4 regions of the Paenibacillus sp. JNUCC 34 genome follow, and region 2 is predicted to be linked to each of the others. Evidence: predicted binding sites of a transcription regulator. Region 2 holds the regulator's gene; each other region holds the start of a gene.
What was found. The regulator Rex, encoded in region 2, represses fermentation and respiration genes when NADH is low (regulators of the CRP and FNR family bind a similar motif). The targets are predictions, from matches to a motif close to TTGTGAAATATTTCACAA.

Region 1: a site for Rex is predicted at 3,146-3,163, ahead of AC2TF5_RS22880 (flavocytochrome c). Genes of this name have one in related genera too.
Region 3: a site for Rex is predicted at 1,589-1,606, ahead of AC2TF5_RS22935 (flavocytochrome c). Genes of this name have one in related genera too.
Region 4: a site for Rex is predicted at 2,218-2,235, ahead of adhE (bifunctional acetaldehyde-CoA/alcohol dehydrogenase). Genes of this name have one in related genera too.

What each region holds. Positions count from the first base shown of each region.
Region 1 covers NZ_CM177770.1:4,886,932-4,892,148, reverse strand. Annotated here, with positions in the region: gene AC2TF5_RS22895 (DUF4097 family beta strand repeat-containing protein) at 1-621, shown strand, start outside; gene AC2TF5_RS22890 (response regulator transcription factor) at 653-1,438, opposite strand; gene AC2TF5_RS22885 (sensor histidine kinase) at 1,423-3,027, opposite strand; gene AC2TF5_RS22880 (flavocytochrome c) at 3,204-4,985, shown strand; gene AC2TF5_RS22875 (HAD family hydrolase) at 5,183-5,217, shown strand, end outside.
Region 2 covers NZ_CM177770.1:3,718,701-3,723,917, reverse strand. Annotated here, with positions in the region: gene dinG (ATP-dependent DNA helicase DinG) at 1-1,790, shown strand, start outside; gene AC2TF5_RS17370 (redox-sensing transcriptional repressor Rex) at 1,836-2,489, shown strand; gene AC2TF5_RS17365 (amidohydrolase) at 2,476-3,777, shown strand; gene AC2TF5_RS17360 (cell wall elongation regulator TseB-like domain-containing protein) at 3,806-4,324, shown strand; gene AC2TF5_RS17355 (hypothetical protein) at 4,571-5,104, shown strand; gene AC2TF5_RS17350 (AAA family ATPase) at 5,097-5,217, shown strand, end outside.
Region 3 covers NZ_CM177770.1:4,898,368-4,903,584, forward strand. Annotated here, with positions in the region: gene AC2TF5_RS22925 (FAD-dependent oxidoreductase) at 1-216, opposite strand, end outside; gene AC2TF5_RS22930 (helix-turn-helix domain-containing protein) at 222-1,262, opposite strand; gene AC2TF5_RS22935 (flavocytochrome c) at 1,814-3,349, shown strand; gene aroC (chorismate synthase) at 3,477-4,535, opposite strand; gene AC2TF5_RS22945 (LysR family transcriptional regulator) at 4,645-5,217, shown strand, end outside.
Region 4 covers NZ_CM177770.1:3,885,773-3,890,989, forward strand. Annotated here, with positions in the region: gene adhE (bifunctional acetaldehyde-CoA/alcohol dehydrogenase) at 1-2,142, opposite strand, end outside; gene AC2TF5_RS18270 (Crp/Fnr family transcriptional regulator) at 2,460-3,179, shown strand; gene AC2TF5_RS18275 (formate/nitrite transporter family protein) at 3,270-4,091, opposite strand; gene nirD (nitrite reductase small subunit NirD) at 4,156-4,476, opposite strand; gene nirB (nitrite reductase large subunit NirB) at 4,495-5,217, opposite strand, start outside.

The DNA of each region.
Region 1 (5,217 bases), 1.2 Mb from region 2:
GATCATAAATTAATCATTCAACAAACTAAACAAATTGGCGGGGCGTTATCAGCCTTTACTTTTGAAAAAGAGGGAACCATCACGATTTTAGTACCCAAAAATAAAGTAGAACAAGTTACATTGATCAATAAAGAAGGAGATCTCGATATTCATACGTTAGCCACCCAAAAGCTAACCGTTAAAAATCAAGCGGGTAATGTGAAATTCAATCAAGTTGAAGCAGATTCAGGAGTTTTTAATCTAATTGTTGGAGACTTAACCGTAAACAATAGCTCATTTGGGAATTTAGACGTAGTTGCCAAGGCTAATGATCTTTATTTTAACAATACAACTAGCTCCGTTTGGAATGTTTTTTCTGAAAAAGGTGAAATCGTTCTAAAGGGGATCGATGAAAAAGGTGAAATGAACGTTGAAACAAAAACGGGTGATATTCAAGTTGGTTATCAAAATGCACCATCCAGCTTGAAAGTAGCAGTGGAAAATACTAAAGGAGATACAACGGTTAACTTGGCGAATCTCTCAACTACGAATAATACAGACGGGGAAATAAATGGAATAATTGGCGCTGGAGAATATCTATTGCATCTCAAAAGTCATTCAGGAAACATTGCGATTAAATAGAGGCATGCTGCTCCGCATTGCCTCTCTATAGTCAATGCATATTCATTCGGGTACTATTTTTATAATCTACCGGACACATTCCTACTCGGTTTTTAAACAGGCGGCTGAAATAATATTGATTCATATAGCCTACTTTGATCGCCAAATCACCGATTTTGATATTTTGCATGGAGTTATCCAATAATTCCTTCGCTTTCGAGATGCGGAGCTCAGTCAAATACTCCAGAAAAGATACCCCAACCTCTTTTTTCATTCGTTTACTCAAGTAATTGGAATTAATGTGAAATAACTCCGCTACATGAGGTACGGCCAGTTCCGGATCATTGTAATGATAGTGGATATATTCTGTTATTTTCACCATAATTGGCGAGAGATCACAGGAATTCGGGAGCGATTCCTGTGTCATCTCTTTTTTAAGCTTCGTAACTTTGTCAGGATGAAGACTGCACAAGTGATCGTGTAACTTAGCAAGCATTCGGTTTAGATCGCTCTTGGGTACCGGCTTCAGTAGGTAATCATAAGCATGCAATTGCAGGGCTCTTTGCGCATATTTAAAATCATCGTACCCACTAATGATCACCACGACCAAGTCAGGATAACGACTCGTTACAAGTTGGACCAGATCAAGGCCATTCAAACCCGGCATGTTAATATCCGCTAGTAATACGTCTGGTGTAGATTGCTCGATTAGAGACAGCGCCTCAGCAGCATTCCTTGCTTCTCCTGATGGTTCAAAAGGCAGCCGACTCTCTTGGATAAATTTCCGTAAGCCATTACGGATAATTTTCTCGTCATCCATGATTAGGACTTGCCACATGATTTGTCACCTCCAAGCGGTATATTTATCGTCATACAGGTTATACCTTGTCCACTACTGATCTGCAAACCGTAAAGCTCACCATAAGCAAGTTTGATGCGATGACTGACACTATATAGACCGAATCCGATCTCTTCGTTTCTGTCTTTTTTTCCGTTCCGCAACGCCTCCTGAAGTGATGCCAGCCTGGATTTAGGAATGTCTACTCCGTTATTCTGGGCGGTGACGATCAGTTGATCCCCTTGTTTATATGCACGAATTGATATTTTACTTTTCTGGTTTGTCAGCGGCTTGATTCCGTGATAAATCGCATTTTCAACGAGTGGTTGAAGGATGAACCGAATGATCTGTTGTTGTTCCAAATGCTTGTCATAGCTCAATTCGTAATCCAGAATATCATCATACCGAACACATTGGATATTTAAGTAGCTCTCGACATGTTGAAATTCTTGTTCCAGTGTTACAAATTGACTGCCGCTGCTGAGCCCAAGCCGGAAATACATGCTTAAGGATTCTACAATGTCCACGACATCATCTGCGTCATGACTTGCAGCCATCCATTGAATCGTATCCAGTGTATTATACAGAAAATGGGGCTTAATCTGTTCGTGAATCATCTGCAGCTCCATTTCCTTCTTCTCTTGCTGGGATTGATACAGCTTAATGAGCATTTGATTGAAGCTGCGCCCTAACTCTCCAATCTCATCGCGCCTTTTATCGTTAGAACGCACGCTCCAGTCACCGTCTTCCACTTGTCTCATCAATTGACGCAGCGCCTGAATCGGCTTCGCTATAGAGGAGCCCAGCAATAGGACGAGAATCAAAAAGAAGATACCTACTACAGTTCCTACCATAAGAGCCGACCGCTGGGTCTTCGTCATACCTTGGGTAAGCTGGGATTTCGGCACTTGGAATATGAGCTTCCAGCCCGGAACACCGGCAATCGAAGCTGTAAAGGTAGACATGTTAGCTCTGGAATCTTCCAGTTCTGGAAATTCCGAATTAACGATAAGCCACCCTCTGCCGTCATACACCAAAATGTCTTGGGCGATTTCTTTCATTTTACCGATAGGAACGGCGGCTGCGATGTAAGCTGTATCTTCATTTACTAGCGGTCCAACACGGTATAGAATAACGACAATCTCTGCTTCGTTGGCTCTAGAAACAATAACGTTACTTACAACGTAGGGAGCATCCGACGAAATCAGTTCTTTATAATAGTCTCGCGTTAATATAGAGAAAGACTTGCTATCTGGCGTCCAAGAGTTTCCTTTGAGATCAACAATCCGAATGGACTCGTAGTCATGGCCTCGTCGTTGCTCTAGCTTGCGACTTTCGCATAACAGCTCTTCTCGAGTCCAGTGGTGATCAGAAGCAAGGGTGGCGAGCATTTCGACTTCTCCAATCCGCTGCTGAAACCAATAGGATATTTGTTCGCTTCGGGCATTGACGATTTGCTGTGTCAGTGATTCGTTGAGTGGGACGACCGTTCGTTCCATCTCTATGTATATGGCGCCTAACAACGCAAGGAATAGTAAGAGAAAGCATCCTCCGGCATATAATGTAATTTTTCGTTGTATTGAGCTCATGTCTTTATTACATCATGTTGCATGCTATCTTTAAATGAGAAGTATCACTTGTCCAAAAAGTATAAATAAAATCCAAAATGTGCAAATACTTTTGGAGATGCATAGCCTATAATACACATTGTACATTTTTTCACAATGTCAAAAATACTAGTACAATCAGTATCAGGGGAGGAACTATGAGAAAACACACAGGTAGAGTATTGTCCATTATTATGGTGCTGGCACTTGTATTTACGATGGCCGCTTGCGGCTCGAAAGACAACGCAAAGGAAGCATCGAATGGTACGACGACGGCCATTGGGGTAGGTAGCGGTAAGCACGGTGACATTAAAGTTGAGGTAACCTTTTCGGGTGAGAAAATTATGGATGTGAAGGTTCTGGAGCAGAAGGAAAATGAAGTTCTATCGGAGCCTGTATATACCAACTTGAAGGAAAATGTCATGCAGGCAAATAGTGCAGATGTAGATGTTATTAGCGGATCTAGTGAGACGAGCAAGGGGTATTTGGATGCAATTCAGGATGCGATTGCTAAATCGGGAATTGCGCTGGTGGCAGGCAGTGGAACAGCTGATGCGAAACAGACCGAAGAGTCGGAGCAAACATACGATGTCGTCGTGATCGGCGCGGGTGGTGCCGGCTTTAGTGCAGCGTTTGAAGCAGCAGAAGCCGGAAAAAGCGTAGTTATTCTGGAGAAGATGCCGACCGTTGGCGGTAACACATTGATCTCCGGTGGGGAGATGAATGCTCCTGACAACTGGGTTCAGCATGAACTTGGCATTACCGATGATAGCCCAGAATTATATTATGAGGATACGATGAAGGGTGGCGACAATCTAGGTCAGCCGGAAATCGTGAAGATTTTGTCCGAGCAAGCACTGGGTTCAGCCGAATGGTTACGTGACGAGGTAAAAGTGGAGTTTTTATCCGATCACCTCTTCCAGTTCGGGGGACATTCCCGCAAGCGTGCACTTATTCCTGTCGGCCATACAGGAGCGGAATTGATTACGAAGTTCAAGACCAAGGCCGAAGAACTTGGAGTTAAGATCAAGACGAACATGAAAGCTGAGAAACTACTAACGGATGAGAGCGGTAAAGTAGTTGGCGTTGAAGCGAGTACAAATGGTCAAAAGGTGACCTTCAATGCGAACAAAGGCGTTATCATAGCGACCGGTGGATTTGGCTCTAATGTTGAGATGCGTAAGAAATATAATCCTGAGTTGGATGAGAGCTATATGTCTACGGACACGCCAGGGACGACGGGTGACGGGATTGTTATGGCTCAAGCCATTAACGCAGATATTACGAATATGGAGAATATTCAAACCTATCCGATCTGTGACCCTGTTACAGGTGTAATCTCACTTGTGGCCGATTCTCGGTTTGATGGTGCGATACTGATTAACCAAGGGGGAACACGGTTTGTAGAGGAATTGGAACGACGCGATGTCATATCTAAGGCTATTCTAGCACAAGAAGGGCGTTACGCTTACCAATTCTGGAATCAGGAAATCGCCGATATCGGCAAGACGATCGAAGTGCACCAAGATGAGTATGATCAATTAGTTAAAGAGGGAATGCTCTATAAGGCTGACACGATTGAAGATGCGGCTAATTTCTTCAAGGTAGATGTAGAAACATTGAAAGAGACTATAAGCAAAGTCAACGAGTATGCGAAGACAGGCAAGGATCTTGATTTCAACCATCGTGGCGGTTTGGTATCGCTGGAAAAAGGCCCGTATTATATTCAAAAAGCGGTTCCGTCGGTCCATCATACAATGGGTGGATTGGTCATTGATACGAAAGCACGTGTTCTGTCGACAGAAGGCACGGTTATTCCGGGACTGTACGCTGCTGGAGAAGTGACAGGCGTTGTTCATGGTGCAAACCGTCTGGGCGGAAATGCCATTTCTGATATTATTACTTTCGGCCGGATTGCTGGTCAGGAAGTCGCAAAGTAGATGTACTTATAAAAAGATTCATATGAAGTGCTAGAAGCTATTTCTTAAATGGCGGCTAGCACTTCTTTTTCTTTATACCATGATCCAAGTGCTGGAGAGAATTCATTACAAGTCAAAAGTCATTCAGGAAGCATTGGAATTCAATAAAAGAATGCTATGATATTGATATAACAGCTATCAAGGAGGATACATACATGATAAAAGCAATCGTCTTTGACTTTGATGGATTGAT
Region 2 (5,217 bases):
TTGAACATAAAATAAATAGAAGAGATTTCAACACACCTAAAGAGGATATTATCATTGCAGCCCAAATGATCATATGGCTGACCCAGACTGAAACCGGAGATGATGAGGAACTGAACCTTGGTGGTCGTGGTGGGGACTTCTGGGAAAGTGTATCTAGCGATTCTGATTCTTGTTTGGGACGGGCTTGCCCATGGTTCCGAAAGTGTTTCTACCACCGTGCGAAGCATGAAGCGGGTATTGCGGATGTGGTTATTACGAACCATTCCAAATTGTTTACCGATGTAAAAGCAAATCATCAGCTACTGCCGTCGTATGAGCGGTTGGTCATTGACGAGGCTCATCACTTGGAAGATGTGGCGGGTAAACATCTCGGGCTCCATATGAAATATTTTACGGTGGTACACACCCTTACACGTCTCTATAAGGATAGCCGCAATGGACAGTTGCCAGCACTCCGTCAACTGCTTCAAACGTCGGCGCACGAAAAGGCGGGGGAATGGACGGGCGTCATTGATCGGCTATACCCTGATCTAATTACTGTCAAGGAGAGCTGGGACCGGCTTAACGACCTTCTGTTCGGACTTCTTCCTGAACGCGGAGATGCTTCTGCGGGGGATGCAGGACAATTTACACTCCGACTGTCACCAACCAAGAAGCCAAAAGACTGGGAAAGCTTGACGGAGTTAGAGAATCAGATTCACGTCACCTTGGGAGACGTCGTTCGCAAAGGAGACATGCTAACATCTGAGGTTCGGGAAGAACTGAATGATTATGGTGCAGACAGTTTGATTACCGATATTAATGGCCTCTTTAAGGACTTGGCTGCGCACCGGGAGAATCTGAAATTTTTCATGACTCTGAACGATGAAGGCGTGGTCTATTGGATGGAGGCGAACGGTAATTTCCGTAGTAAATCGCTGCAGATGTTTGCCGTGCCAGTTGATGTGAGCGCGCAGTTGAAAGAGCTGTTCTTCGATAAAAAAAGTAGTATCATCCTCACTTCTGCAACTCTATCTGTAGATAAATCGTTTCAGTATATGATCGATAATCTTGGGCTGCAGGATGCTTCAGATCAGGGACAGCTGAATACCGTGCAGCTTCCGTCACCGTTTAATTACCGTGAGCAGGCACTGTTATTAATTCCAAGGGATTTCCCAAGTGTTAAGGGGTCCGTGGGGGATCAGAACTTTGTGAGTACACTCGTTCAATCACTTGCAGATGCCGCTAAGGCGACTCATGGACGGATGCTGGTATTGTTTACCTCGTACCGTATGCTGCGCCAGGTGTATGATCCGCTTAAGGAAGTTCTGTCATCCAGTGATATATCCGTACTCGGACAAGGGATGGATGGATCAAGCCGAACCAAGCTGATCCGAAGGTTTCAGGACAGCGGCGCATCGGTGCTGCTTGGGACAAGCTCATTCTGGGAAGGGGTCGATATTCCGGGTGAGGCGTTGACATGCCTGGCTATCGTAAGGCTACCGTTTCAACCGCCGAACCATCCCCTTGTTGAAGCGAAGAGCGAGCTACTGCAGCAGCAAAAGAAAAATCCGTTCATGAAACTATCCGTACCTCAGGCGGTTATTCGCTTTAAGCAGGGTTTCGGGCGTCTTGTGCGAACAGCTCAAGACAAAGGTATTGTAATTGTTTATGATACCCGTGTGATTGAATCTTATTATGGAAAATACTTTTTATATTCACTGCCTGGCCCGAAAATGGAACATATGCGGACTGAGCAGATGGTTCCCCGCATTGCGGAATGGCTTCATGGGGACGAGGCAATACAATAAGAATTGAAAATAATTACTTTGAGTTTATGATTAGGGGGAGCATGCATGAAATCGGATAAAATTTCGGAGGCCGTGGTTCGCAGACTGCCCGTATATTTGCGCTACCTGAACGAACTTCATCTTCGTGAGGTTGCAACGGTGTCCTCACAGGAGCTTGGACAGAAGCTCGACCTAAACCCGGCGCAAATCCGCAAGGATCTTGCCTATTTTGGCGATTTTGGCAGAAAAGGGATTGGTTATGACGTCTCATATTTGATCGAGAAAATCCGTCATATTCTTAAGCTGGACCAGCAGATTAATGTAGTGTTGGTGGGTGCTGGTAATCTTGGACACGCTCTGTCCAACTACAACGCTTTTTTGAAAGACAATATGAAGATTGTAGCTATATTCGATGCTTATACTCCAAAAGTCGGCACTAAAATCAACAATTTAGTCGTTCAGTCGATGGAAGAATTGACGGCAACTATTAAGGAGTTCGGAATCCGGATCGGGATTATTACCGTTCCTGATGTCGAAGCACAAGATGTAGCGGATAAACTGATCTCATCCGGTATTGAAGCGATTCTGAATTTTGCGCCAACGATCTTGAAAGCTCCTCCGCACATCCGGATTCATACAGCTGATTTCACGACGGATTTGCAGAGTCTGGCTTATTATTTAGATAACGGAAAGGAAGATGGCGATCATGACGAAGCGTAAATGGATGATTAAAAACGGTACCTTTGCTGTACTTCAGAATGAAAAGCCGGTTCTGCGCGGATATATGGTCATCGAAGACGATCTCATTACCTATATCGGTGAAGAACAGCCGAAGGTTGAGGAAGATACGGAGATTATCGACGGCACATATCTGTTTTTCATGCCTGGTCTAATGAATACGCATGGTCATACGGCGATGTCGCTTCTTCGTGGATACGGGGATGATCTGGCTCTTCAGGTATGGCTTCAGGAGAAAATGTGGCCGATGGAAGCGAAGTTTACGGCTGATGATGTATATTGGGGTACCTCGCTGTCTGTGATCGAAATGCTGAAAGGCGGTACAACGACCTTCCTTGATATGTATGATCATATGGATCAGGTAGCAGTCGTAACTGAGCAATCCGGTATGCGTGGTGTACTTACTCGCGGTGTAATCGGTTTGTGTCCTCCAGATGTTCAGAATCACAAGCTGGGGGAGGCTACAGCATTTGCTAAGGACTGGCACGGTAAAGCTGATGGACGTATCACGACGATGATTTCGCCGCATGCGCCTTACACATGTCCTCCGGATTACATCGAAAAATTTGTGCAGATTGCTCACGATCTGGACTTGCCGATTCACACCCATATGTCGGAAACAGTTACTGAAGTCGAGCAGAATGTTCGGGATTATGGGGTACGGCCAGTAGCCCATCTTCAAAAGCTCGGCGTCTTCTCACGTCCGGCGCTTGTTGCGCATGCAGTTCATTTAACGGATGAAGAGATTGAGATTTTGGCGGCTCATAAGGTAGCGATATCCCACAATCCGGGAAGCAACCTGAAGCTGGCAAGCGGTGTCGCCCGGGTACCGGAGCTGCTTAAAGCGGGAATTACCGTATCACTGGGAACGGATGGTCCTGCGAGCAACAACAATTTGGATATGTTTGAGGAAATGAGACTGGCTGCTCTTATTCATAAGGGTGTTAGTGGTGATCCGACAGCAGTTCCTGCTGTGGAAGCACTGCGTATGGGAACAGAATACGGAGCGAAATCATTATTCTTAGACGGTGTTGGGACGTTGGCTCCCGGCATGAAAGCGGACTTTATCGCGTTAAATACCGATCAGGCACATTTTCTGCCTCATACGGACTTTATCTCGCATGCGGTTTATTCAGCTAGTGCCAAGGACGTGGAGCATGTCTGGGTAGATGGTAAACAGGTCGTCAAAAACGGAGTTTGCCTTACATTGGATGAAGAAAAGATTCGCCGTGAAGCCCAAAGTGCGTTCGAGCGGCTGTTGACCCTCTAGGGAATAACAAGGGAGCGAGGAACGCAGATTGAAGAAAAAAACGAAGTGGATACTTCTTGGCATTTCCGGTTTTCTGCTCATATTGCTGTCTATTCAGATTTATTATTCAAATGTAATGTCTGGTAAATGGTCGGAAGAGAACGCGGCTATCAAGGCGGCTCAGCAATATGGCGGTTTGATGAAGAAAGACAAAACTTATAAATCGGTATGGGATAAAGAGAGCATTTACTGGGTTGTTACCGGTAAGGATACGGAAAACCAGGATATCGTCGTATGGGTGAAGTTTACGGAAGAGAAAAAACCACTGGATGGAGCCAAAGCTGTACACAGCGAACCTCTGAGCGGTGGAATGTCGGAAGCTCAAATGCGTAATCAGATTAAGAATGACCTGCCTGGTTCGGTAATTGAAAGGCTTGTTCTAGGTATGTATGAAGGAGAATACGCATGGCAACTGTTATACCAGCTGAACAATGAGACGAAATATAGGTTTTATCGGTTTCAGGATGGAAATCAGATCGGTGAAGACATTATTCTACCAAATCAATAGCAAAATTTAACACTCCATCAAAAGGCGGAGTGTTAAATAACAAGATTTTATGTAAGCGTTTACGTAAAATTTGGATAAAATAGTTTTAAATATTTTCACAGACTTAAATGAAAAAGGTATATAAGATGTGATATACTCTTATTTGTATTCCACAGGCAGGTTGAAAGTAGTGTTACTATACGCATAATTGTTATATCAAATATGATATACGAATTATACACATCATATAACAAGGAGGAAACTTCATTGAAATTACGCATTGTTCCTATCGTTCTGACGGTCGTAATATCGGCATCGGTGCTTTTTGGCGGTTGGTTTCTGTATCGACAAATGGCTCTTCAGAATCCACTGGCCAATGTGGTATCACAGTATGATGGAGTGAAAAACTCTCAAATAGATATTACACAGGATACAGTCACTTTTAAGCTTGATTTAGCACCCGAAACGAATTTACGGGGTCTAGTCGAACATATAAACAAGGAAGGCAAGTCGGTTGTCGGTAAACGCACATTGAAGCTTGAGGTGGAAGATCACTCGTCCGAGCAGCTGGACCAATGGTGGGAGAAGGCTATGCTGTCAGTAGCCCAAGCGATGGATAACAAGCAGTACACCGATATACAGATATCTTTGGATGAACTGGCAAAAAACTCACCTAATTTGAAAGCAAATGCTCAAATTGATGACCAGAACGTATATGTAAGTTTATCCGACGGCAAGTCAGGCAAGTTCATAATTTTGCCACGCCAACCCGGCAAAATGGAGGTGTGGAACCATGCCTAAGTGGTCCAAGGAAGTATTGATTGGCTTCATCCCTGTGCTGTTCGTATTCCTTGCATTCATTGGTATGAATGTTGTTCCAATCCTCATTGCAGCTATGCTTGTAGGATCTCTTT
Region 3 (5,217 bases), 1.2 Mb from region 2:
TAGCTTCATCGTCATTTTGTATGACGGCAGACCAATCAAGGTGCCCATTTCATAGGTTTTCCCCTTGTACTCGATCGAGTGGCATTTGCCGCCAACCCGGTCCCCTTGTTCCATAATCGTCACGTGGCGGTAACCTTTCTTGCCCAATTCATAAGCGAGGGTCACGCCGGAGATTCCCGCACCTACGATCCCGATTTTTTCACCGTCCCTGATCATATCCCTCATCTCCTTGTATACAACCAGAGTGGCAATGGCCCCTGTACCCCTCTGAAATTAAGCACAATGTCAGAAGGGATCTTACCTTGGTTACTCCCCTCCTCGAGAGGACGGATGTAGTTATAGTAATTCATGTATTCATTTAAGCGCTGCTCCAGCGTGTCAAAGGAATCTATTCTTCCCTCGTGCCAAACCGGTTTATAAAATTCTTTTCCCAGAACCGTAGTGAATTCATGCAAAGGCTGAAATACCTCGGGATGATCGGCACCAAAGGTAACGGAGTTAATGTTGTGCTTGTGCAGATATTCTGTATACATATGGTTTCCCCGCTCCCAGGCTGTCGAGAATTCCTGGCTTTTGTTGGTTACCAGATTATCGATCTCTAGATGAAAGGTTCTCAGCAATGGCATGATCTTAAAGCGCATAAAATCAATAAGCTGCATCGTTGACTTCTGATCGCACAGCTTCACCAGCGCTAGTCGCGAGTAGGAGTCCAAAATGATGTACTGATATAACTTCCCTACCTTCGGAAACTTGCCTATGTATTGGATGCTCTGAAAACAAATATAGCCGGGCCTCGCATGATCCGAATTGTTCATGTTGTAGTCCAGTGGGGTTTGCTGCTTCATCTGGTTTCCGGCAGAATTTGATTTTCCCCGGCTTGTTCTCTTCTTGGCTTTGATCTCCCTGGCGTATCGCTCCCGATCCTCTCTCCGGTTTAGCCCGTGTCTGCGTAGTACGTTATAAATGCCGGATTCCCCTGTCCGTACTCCTTCGTCCTGCAATTCATAATAGATCCGCTTGGGCCCATCCTGGGGAAAACGTGCCACATATTCCAAAATAATCTTTTCCGTTTTTCTATCCACCTGATTCGGCATCACCGGTCTGCGGGCCTTGCTGCCAAGTCCGGCCATTCCATCCTGCATATAGGCGTTATACCAGCGGTAATACAGAGTTCTGGAAATACCGAATTCCTTGCACGTCTTTGCCACGTTGTTACTTGTCATTCCGTGGAGGATAACCTGATACTTCTGGCTCTCGTTCAATCGCTTCGCCCCTTTCCCTGAACCGTCGTGCTTACTCTTATTGTAGTAAAGTAAGGGGCTTCAAACAGTAAAATGAGTTACATGTTTGTGACCCGTCGGATCATTTCAGGGCTTGCCCCGAAGCTAACAAACCATATTTTCCAGTAAATAAAAATAACTAGAATTACATGTTAAAATTGTTTCCAATCTTCTTCATCACTCGATATGATGGGGTATTCTACTAAAGTCACAATCCACGGCTGATTCTATTTCTATTAGGGATATGTAGGAGAATTAATGATGTATTTGGAATGCATAGAAGACAATTCGACAAAATTCAACAATAATTGTGAAATAATTCACAGGTAATAGAGCTGATGATATATTAAAATGAAGTGAACCTAAAAGACTAACGACTCAGACAGGGGAGGTAACCGTAAAAGATATGAAGTTCGGAGCATGAAGGCGAAGCTCACCTCCTCCACTTCACATTTTCTCCGTTACTCCCTTCTTTTTTGTTGGGTTCTTTACGTTCATCTAGATAACAGACATATAAAAGCGGAGGGTCAAACATGAAAAAGAACGTAGCAACAACGCTTATTCTCGTTCTCTCTCTTATGCTCGCAATCGTGGGATGCGGCAACGGCAACGAGAGCCAGAACCAGAGTCAGAGTCCGAGCAATGACAAAAAAGAAGAGACCAAAGAAACGGAAGCCGTTTCGGGAGCGTCTCAAGCCGGCTACACACCGATCGATCAACTCAAAGATAAATATGATATCATCATTGTCGGTGCAGGTGGAGCTGGTATGTCTGCTGCACTTGAGGCAAAAGAAAAAGGCATGAACCCGGTTATTTTTGAAAAAATGCCGATGGCCGGCGGGAATACAACAAAATCATCTTCGGGTATGAACGCTTCTGAGACTAAGTTCCAAAAAGATCAAGGCATTAATGACAGCAATGATTCATTTTATGAAGAGACCTTAAAAGGCGGTCATGATACAAACGACAAAGATTTGCTTCGTTTCTTCGTTGATAATTCTGCAAGTGCAATCGATTGGCTGGATTCCATTGGGATTCGGTTGAACAATATCACGATTACAGGCGGTATGAGCGAAAAGCGTACACACCGTCCTGAAGATGGCTCAGCGGTAGGGCAATATCTTGTCAACGGCTTGCTGAAAAATGTACAAGAAAAAGAAATCCCACTTTTTGTAAACGCTAATGTAACGGAAATTACGGAACAAGACGGCAAAGTAAATGGCGTCAAAGTCATCTTCGACCAGAATGATGAGAAAAATATTGCAGCAGATGCTGTCGTTGTAACAGCCGGCGGTTATGGCTCCAATATGGATATGATTGCCGAGGTTCGCTCCGATCTGAAAGGTCTTGTGACAACAAACCAAGAAGGCAGCACCGGTGACGGCATCAAGATGATTGAAAAACTCGGCGGTGTAACGGTCGATATGGATCAAATCCAGGTTCACCCGACGGTGCAGCAAGATAATTCCTATCTTATTGGGGAAGTTGTTCGCGGTGAAGGAGCGATCCTCGTTTCCAGTGAGGGTAAACGTTTCGCAAACGAGCTGGACACTCGTGACAATGTCACTGCTGCAATCAATAAGCTGCCTGAAAAATCAGCTTATCTTGTATTTGATTCCGGCGTAAAGTCCCGTGCTACAGCGATTCAGCAGTATGAAAAAATGGGATTTGTTATTCAAGGGGATTCTGTCGAGGCTTTAGCAAAAGAAATGGGTGTTCCGGCAGATGAGCTCCAAACCACATTGGATACATGGAACAGCGCAGTGAAGGATAAAAAGGATGCCGAATTCGACAGAACAACAGCGATGGACAATGACTTGTCCGGCGCACCATACTATGCAATTAAAATCGCCCCTGGGATTCACTACACCATGGGTGGTGTGAAAATCAATACGAACACAGAAGTGTTGAATAAAGATGGCGAAGTCATTCCTGGCTTGTATGCAGCAGGCGAGCTTACAGGCGGCTTGCACGGCCAAAACCGGATCGGCGGCAACTCTGTTGCGGAGATCATTATTTTCGGTCGCCAAGCTGGTATCAAATCGGCTGAATTTATAAAAGCACAATAAGATATTATTTTTCAATCAGCAAACAACAAACGCTTGGGCTCATCATAGCCCAAGCGTTTTGTTGTTTATAACATGCTGCTATTGGGACGGCCGCAGAAAGCTCAGGCTTCATCCATATTATTCACTGCTATTCGTCCTGCAAGGCTGCTTGACGCTTGTAATGATCTTCGATTACCATGCAAGCCATCGCTTCAATCACGGGTACGATACGGGGGCAGATGCACGGATCGTGTCTGCCGATCGTTGCAATCTCCCGTTCGTTACCGTCTACATCGACTGTCTGTTGTGAGATAGAAATGGATGAAGTCGGCTTCACGACGACCCGGAACACGATGTCCGACCCGGTGCTTATACCACCGATGATCCCACCGGCATGGTTCGTCTGGAACCCCTCCGCATCCATCTGATCGTTGTGTTCGCTTCCCCGCATAGAGGCCGCTTGAAAGCCCGTCCCGAATTCAATGCCCTTAATCGCGCCAACAGACAACATAGCCTTCGCCAACTCAGCGTCCAGCTTGTCGAATACGGGTTCCCCCAGTCCCGCGGCGATGCCGCTAATTCGGCATTCGACAATACCCCCGCAGCTGTCGCCCTCTTCGGCTAGTCGTTCTATCCTCTCGATCATGCGCCCTGCCGCTTCGGGATCACACGCACGAACTGCATTCCGTTCGATGGCATCGGCGTCGAAATTCTCGCATCGGATGCCACCGATCTCAGTCGTATAAGCCAGGATCGAGACACCTCGCCGTTCCAGAAGCTTGCGCGCCACTGCTCCAGCAGCCACTCTCGCAGCTGTCTCCCTTCCCGAAGCTCTTCCACTGCCGCGATAATCACGGATCTTGTATTTCTTCTCATAAGTGAGATCTGCATGCCCGGGCCGGTAAATAGATTTGATCTGGTCGTAAGCTGACGGGATCATGTCCGTGTTATTAAGCATTATGCACAGTGGCGTCCCCGTCGTTCGCCCTTCGAAAAGGCCAGATAAAATGCGTATCTTATCGTATTCCTTGCGGGGAGTCGTAACTGAGGATTGCCCGGGCCTTCTTCGATCCATCTGAATCTGAACGTATGTCTCGTCCAGCTCCACGCCCGGCGTGACACCCTCCAAAATGACACCTACCGCTTCTCCATGGGATTCCCCGAACGTAGTCATTTTCAACCGCTCTCCGAACGTACTTCCTGCCATGTTCATTCCTCCCGAATATTTTGAATTCCGTCTCCTTCAGTTTAGAGGTATACTTGGAATAAATGAAATTGTAATATTAGAGATCTGTCATAGAGAGGATCGATAACAAATGATCGCAAACACAGAATGGTATCGAGTTTTCCTACATGCCGCTGAGACTTCTAATCTGACGAAAGCTGCGCAAAACCTCCATATGACCCAGCCTTCTGTGAGTTATGCCATCAAGCAGTTGGAAGAAGCGCTTGGTGTGGTGCTGTTCGACCGGTTATCCAAGGGCGTCCGATTAACACAAGAAGGTGAGGCCTTGTATCAACATGTCCGGCAAGCATTCGAAGAACTCGATTCAGCCGAGCGCCGGATGAAGAAGCTAAAGCAGTTCAGCGAAGGAAGGCTGAGGATTGGCGCGAACGGGGCAATCGTTAAGGACTTTCTTCTCCCCTTGCTCGACGGATTCCATGTCCGCTATCCCGACATTCGCATTCAGCTGTCACAGGAGCGGACAAGCAGCGTTTTGGAGCGCTTGAAGAAAGGCTCGTTGGATCTCGGTTTTGTCCACCTGCCCGTATCGGACGAAGAGATCAAAGTCATCGACTCCCATGCCTCGCCTTATTGCGCTGTGGTCGGAACGGCTTTCGCAGATTGGGCGAGAGAGCCCCTAAGGACTGAACAGTTGACGGAGCTT
Region 4 (5,217 bases), 170 kb from region 2:
TGTCGATGCGTTATGCATTTTTTCACGAGCCAGTTTGTCGCCAGTCAGTGCCGACTTCTCAAGGTACTGGAATACAAGCTGAATCGCTTTGATTGCAATACCATCTGTATAGTCATTGGCCATTACGGATACATAAGCCTCAATTGCGTGTGTCAGAACGTCCATACCCGTATCGGCAACTGCTGTTTTAGGCAGGCTGTACACATACTCTGGATCGATAATTGCCACATCTGGAGTCAGCTCATAGTCTGCCAGAGGATACTTCGTATTCCCATGCTCTTTATCGGTGATAACCGTAAATGAAGTTACTTCCGAACCCGTACCCGATGTTGTTGGGATTGCTACGAACTTCGCTTTTTGACCAAGTCTTGGGAATTTGTAAATCCGTTTGCGAATATCCATGAATTTTTGCTTCAGATTGTTGAAATCCGTGTCCGGATATTCATAGAACAGCCACATCCCTTTTGCTGCGTCCATCGGAGATCCACCACCAAGAGCAATAATGCAGTCCGGCTGGAATCTCTTCATCATTTCAGCACCGCGCTGAACTGTAGTTGTTGATGGATCCGGTTCTACTTCAGAGAATACTTCGATGGCAACCGGAACCTGACGCTGACGAAGATAATGCTCAACTCTTTCTACATAGCCAAGCTTCACCATCATAGGGTCAGTAATTATAGCAACACGTGTGATGTCCGGCATTTTGGCAAGGTACTGGGTTGATCCTTTTTCAAAATAAATTTTGTTCGGCACTTTGAACCACTGCATATTCACGGTACGACGGTTCACCCTTTTCACGTTGATGAGATTGACGGCGGTCACGTTCGAAGAAGTAGAGTTACGACCATACGATCCGCAGCCCAAGGTCAACGACGGCAAGTTTGTATTGTAAATGTCACCAATACCACCCTGCGACGAAGGCTGGTTCACGAGTATCCGGCAAGTTTGCATGCGGTCCGAGAACTTATTGATGATTTCTTCGTTATTCGAGTGAATAACTGACGAGTGACCCATACCACCAAAAGCAACGATTTCAGCAGCGCGGTCAATTCCCTGATCTGCTGTCTTCACTTTATAGCAGGCCAGAACCGGGCTGAGCTTTTCAGCTGACAACGGGAACTTCGGTCCCACGCCTTCAATCTCAGCTACCAGGATTTTTGTTCCTTTCGGAACTTCGATCCCGCATGCTTCAGCGATCTTCACTGCAGGCTGTCCGACGATTGCAGGGTTTACCGCGCACTTCTCTGCCACTATTGCACCTGCGGTCAGCTTCGCCGCTTCTTCTTTGTTCACGAAGTAGCAGCCGCTCGCGATCATTTTTTTCTTCACTTGTTCAAAAATAGTTTCTTCTATAATAACAGCCTGTTCCGATGCACAGATCATGCCGTTGTCAAACGTTTTCGAGAGGATGAGGTCATTGACCGCTTGATCAAGATTGGCCGTTTTTTCAATAAAGCAAGGTACGTTCCCGGGTCCTACACCGAGTGCCGGTTTCCCGCAGCTGTACGCCGCTTTTACCATGGCCGATCCGCCTGTGGCCAAAATGCAAGCTACGTCAGGATGGTTCATCAGGACATTGGTCTTTTCCATAGACGGTTCGTCGATCCATTGAATACAGCCCTCCGGAGCACCAAGTTTTACTGCAGCATCCAACAAGATCTTCGCTGCTTCACGGCTGCAGGCTTGTGCGGATGGATGGAAACCAAAGATGATCGGGTTTTTCGTCTTGATGGCAATAAGTGCTTTAAATATTGTCGTTGATGTCGGATTCGTTACTGGGGTAATCCCCATAATGATACCTACAGGCTCAGCAATCTTTTGGAAGTTGTCATAAGAGTTATCTTCAATAACGCCAACCGTCTTATTGTATTTAATACTGTTATGAATATATTCGGTGGCAAACATGTTCTTGATGATTTTATCTTCGTATACTCCACGGCCCGTTTCCTGCACAGCCAGTTTAGCCAGATGCATATGCTTATCCATCCCTGCCAGCGCCATAGCATTAACGATCTTGTCGATTTGTTCCTGATTAATGTCAACAAACTGTTCTCTAGCCTTGTTTGCCTTGTCAATTAAGCCTTGAATATACTCACCTGCTGTTTGCTGTTTCACCTGAGCGGCTTCATTCTTAATGGCCATTTCCCTCATCCTCCTGTAAAAAAATGTTTATTATCTCTCTACACATCGATCATATCACAGGCTTCCCCAAAAAGATAGTGAATTTTTTCACATACTTAAAACTTTTTTCAGAAACTCGATTGAAACGCTTTCATTTCCATCTCTTCAAAATTGTCTATGTTGTCTTACACTACATTATCTATGTTTCAAGTGAAAATAATCACAACGTTTGAAAATTCGCCACTTTTACCTTTGCTTTCTGCCCCACAAGTGAATGTATTCACGTTATAATTAATTTAAATTTAACAGAAAATATTAGGGAGTTAGGGGATAGCGACATGAGAACAATGGAGACTGTCATGGAAACCCAAGGGAATACCAGCTGTTTTTCGGAGCAAAACCTCAACCGTCTGCTCGTAAGTATGAAGGATCGTGTGATACCGGAAGGATCCCATTTGTTCTGGGAAGGCGATTTTTCCGACAAACTTTACTATATCAAACGTGGACGTATTAAATTAACCAAATCGACCGATGAAGGCAAAGAACTTATCCTATATATGTATCAAGCCGGTGATATGGTTGGTCAGGCCGATCCGTTCTTCAGCACTAAACACAGCTTCTCGGCTGAAGTGTTGGAAGAAAGTGAAGTCGGCGTTATTGAGCATAAGGATCTCGAAATACTCATCTGCCAGCATTGCGATTTCGCCATCGATTTCATGAAATGGATGGGGATTCATCACCGGATCACACAAACGAAATTCAGAGATCTGATGATGTACGGTAAGCCCGGCGCGCTCAGTTCGACATTGATCCGTCTTGGCAACACCTATGGGGAAGTTCAGCCGGACAACTCGACTCTGATCAATAAAAAAATTACCCACACCGATTTATCCAATATGATTGGTGCTACTCGTGAGAGTGTAAACCGTATGCTGAGTGATCTTCGCAAAAAAGGAATTGTTGAATATATAAGTGGAATGATTGTGATCAAAAACTTGGGAGCCCTGCAGGAAATCTGTCACTGTGAGCTGTGCCCACTTGAGATCTGTCGTATATGATCTCACTACCGCAAAACACATTAGAAACTTATAAAGACGCTCGATGGTAATCGGGCGTCTTTATTGTTTTTGAGTATATTGCAGCAGAGCTTATTTATGGGAAAGATCCTGTTCGTTCACGTACGTTTTTGTCTTTTTATCTTTAACCGGGGAGATAAACCAGTAAGCCATACCTACGAACAACCCACCACCAATAATGTTACCCAGTGTAACCGGGATCATGTTGTTTAACCAGCCGGCAATCGATACAGTTTCCGGATGTCCTGGCAACATCGTTGCGAGAGACAAAAGCGTCATATTCGCTACACTGTGCTCATAACCCGTAGCTATGAAAGCAAACAGACACCACCAGATGAGAATGAGTTTGGCTGTTTCTTCTTTTGCACGGGTTCCCATCCACAAGGCAAGACAAACAAGCCAGTTACACAATATACCACGGAAGAATAATTCCATAAAAGGCGCATTCATTTTGTTGGCTGCCGCCGTAAAGATTACATGATCTGATGGAATAGCCTTAAATATGCCTGTACCCCATATCAGCAGACTGAGCAGTACAGCTCCGCCCAGATTGCCGAGAAATACGATCACCCAGTTTTTCAATGTGTCTCCCACGGATGTTCGTCCAGCAAGAGTGCTCATCGTAAAAAACATATTGTTACCGGTAAACAGTTCTGCTCCGGCAAAAACGACCAGTGTCAGTGCAATTCCGAAAGAAGCTCCCATCACCAAAGTCTGAAACGGTGAGCCTGCAGCTGCAAACGGCGCCCCCAGCTTAAAGATAAGAATGATTCCAATTCCAACATAAGCGCCGGCCAGCAAAGCCGAAACGAAGTATCGGATCATACTGGCGTTCATATGTTCTTTCTTTTTGACGGCCGCCTCAATGATGCTTTCCACTCCCTGTGTGAACATAGGGGTACCTCCTGTTATGGTTTTCTCTGTACTTGGTATTATACAGCTGATCAGCTGATTTCCCCTATACGGCGATTTGTACCACATCTCCCTCTAACCGGACTGGGTAAGTCCGGACCTGACCACTATCGGGCGCTTGCACCTCACCGCTTTCCAAGTCAATTCTCCAGTCGTAAAGCGGATCATATAGATACTGACCAGATACAATCCCTTCAGCCAATGGGCCACCTTTCGGATGTGGGCTTTTATTCTCCAGAGCAAACAAACGACCATCCGATGTGTGGAAAACGGCAATCTCTTCATTCCTGATTACCACAACTTTTCCAATACGCATCATAAACTCATCCTTTTTTCCAACATCAATATACTCGCCTATCATCGTCATGTTTTGGTCTCCTTTACTCTATTTATCCGCCCCTGCGAGATTAGTATCCTGAAACATGGCTGCAAGCACTTGTTTATCATTCAGCACTTTCTTCCATGGTTCCTCGACCTGCCGTAGCGCGACCTCGATTCTTTCCACCAAAGCCTTGCGCTCTTCATGGTCTTCAAGAATGGTTTTCTTGATGTTGTCCAGACCTACACGTTCCACCCATTCGGAGGTTCTTTCCAAATATTTACCTGTTTCTCGGTAATATTGGATAACCGCACCGCATATTTCAAATAACTCCTCATCGGTTTTCACCTTGCAAAATGCGTCTGCGATACGTGCCTTGATTCCTCCGTTACCGCCAATGAATATTTCCCAGCCTCCGTCATTCCCGACAATGCCGATATCCTTCGTGCAAGATTCGGCACAGTTACGCGGACAGCCATTCACAGCCATTTTAAACTTAGCAGGAAGATCCAGTCTCTCGAATTTTTTCTCCAGCAATGCTCCTATACCCATCGAATCTTGTGTACCAAACCGGCAAAATGTCGAGCCTACACATGTCTTAACGGTACGAAGCGATTTGGCGTAAGCATAACCCGACGGCATATCGAGTTCTTCCCAAACCTTCGGCAGATCTTCCTTTTTCACACCGATAAGATCCAGACGCTGTCCACCGGTCACCTTTACGACTTTGACATCATATTTAAGCGAGACGTCCGCAATTTTCTTCAAATCTTCCGGTGTTGTCACTCC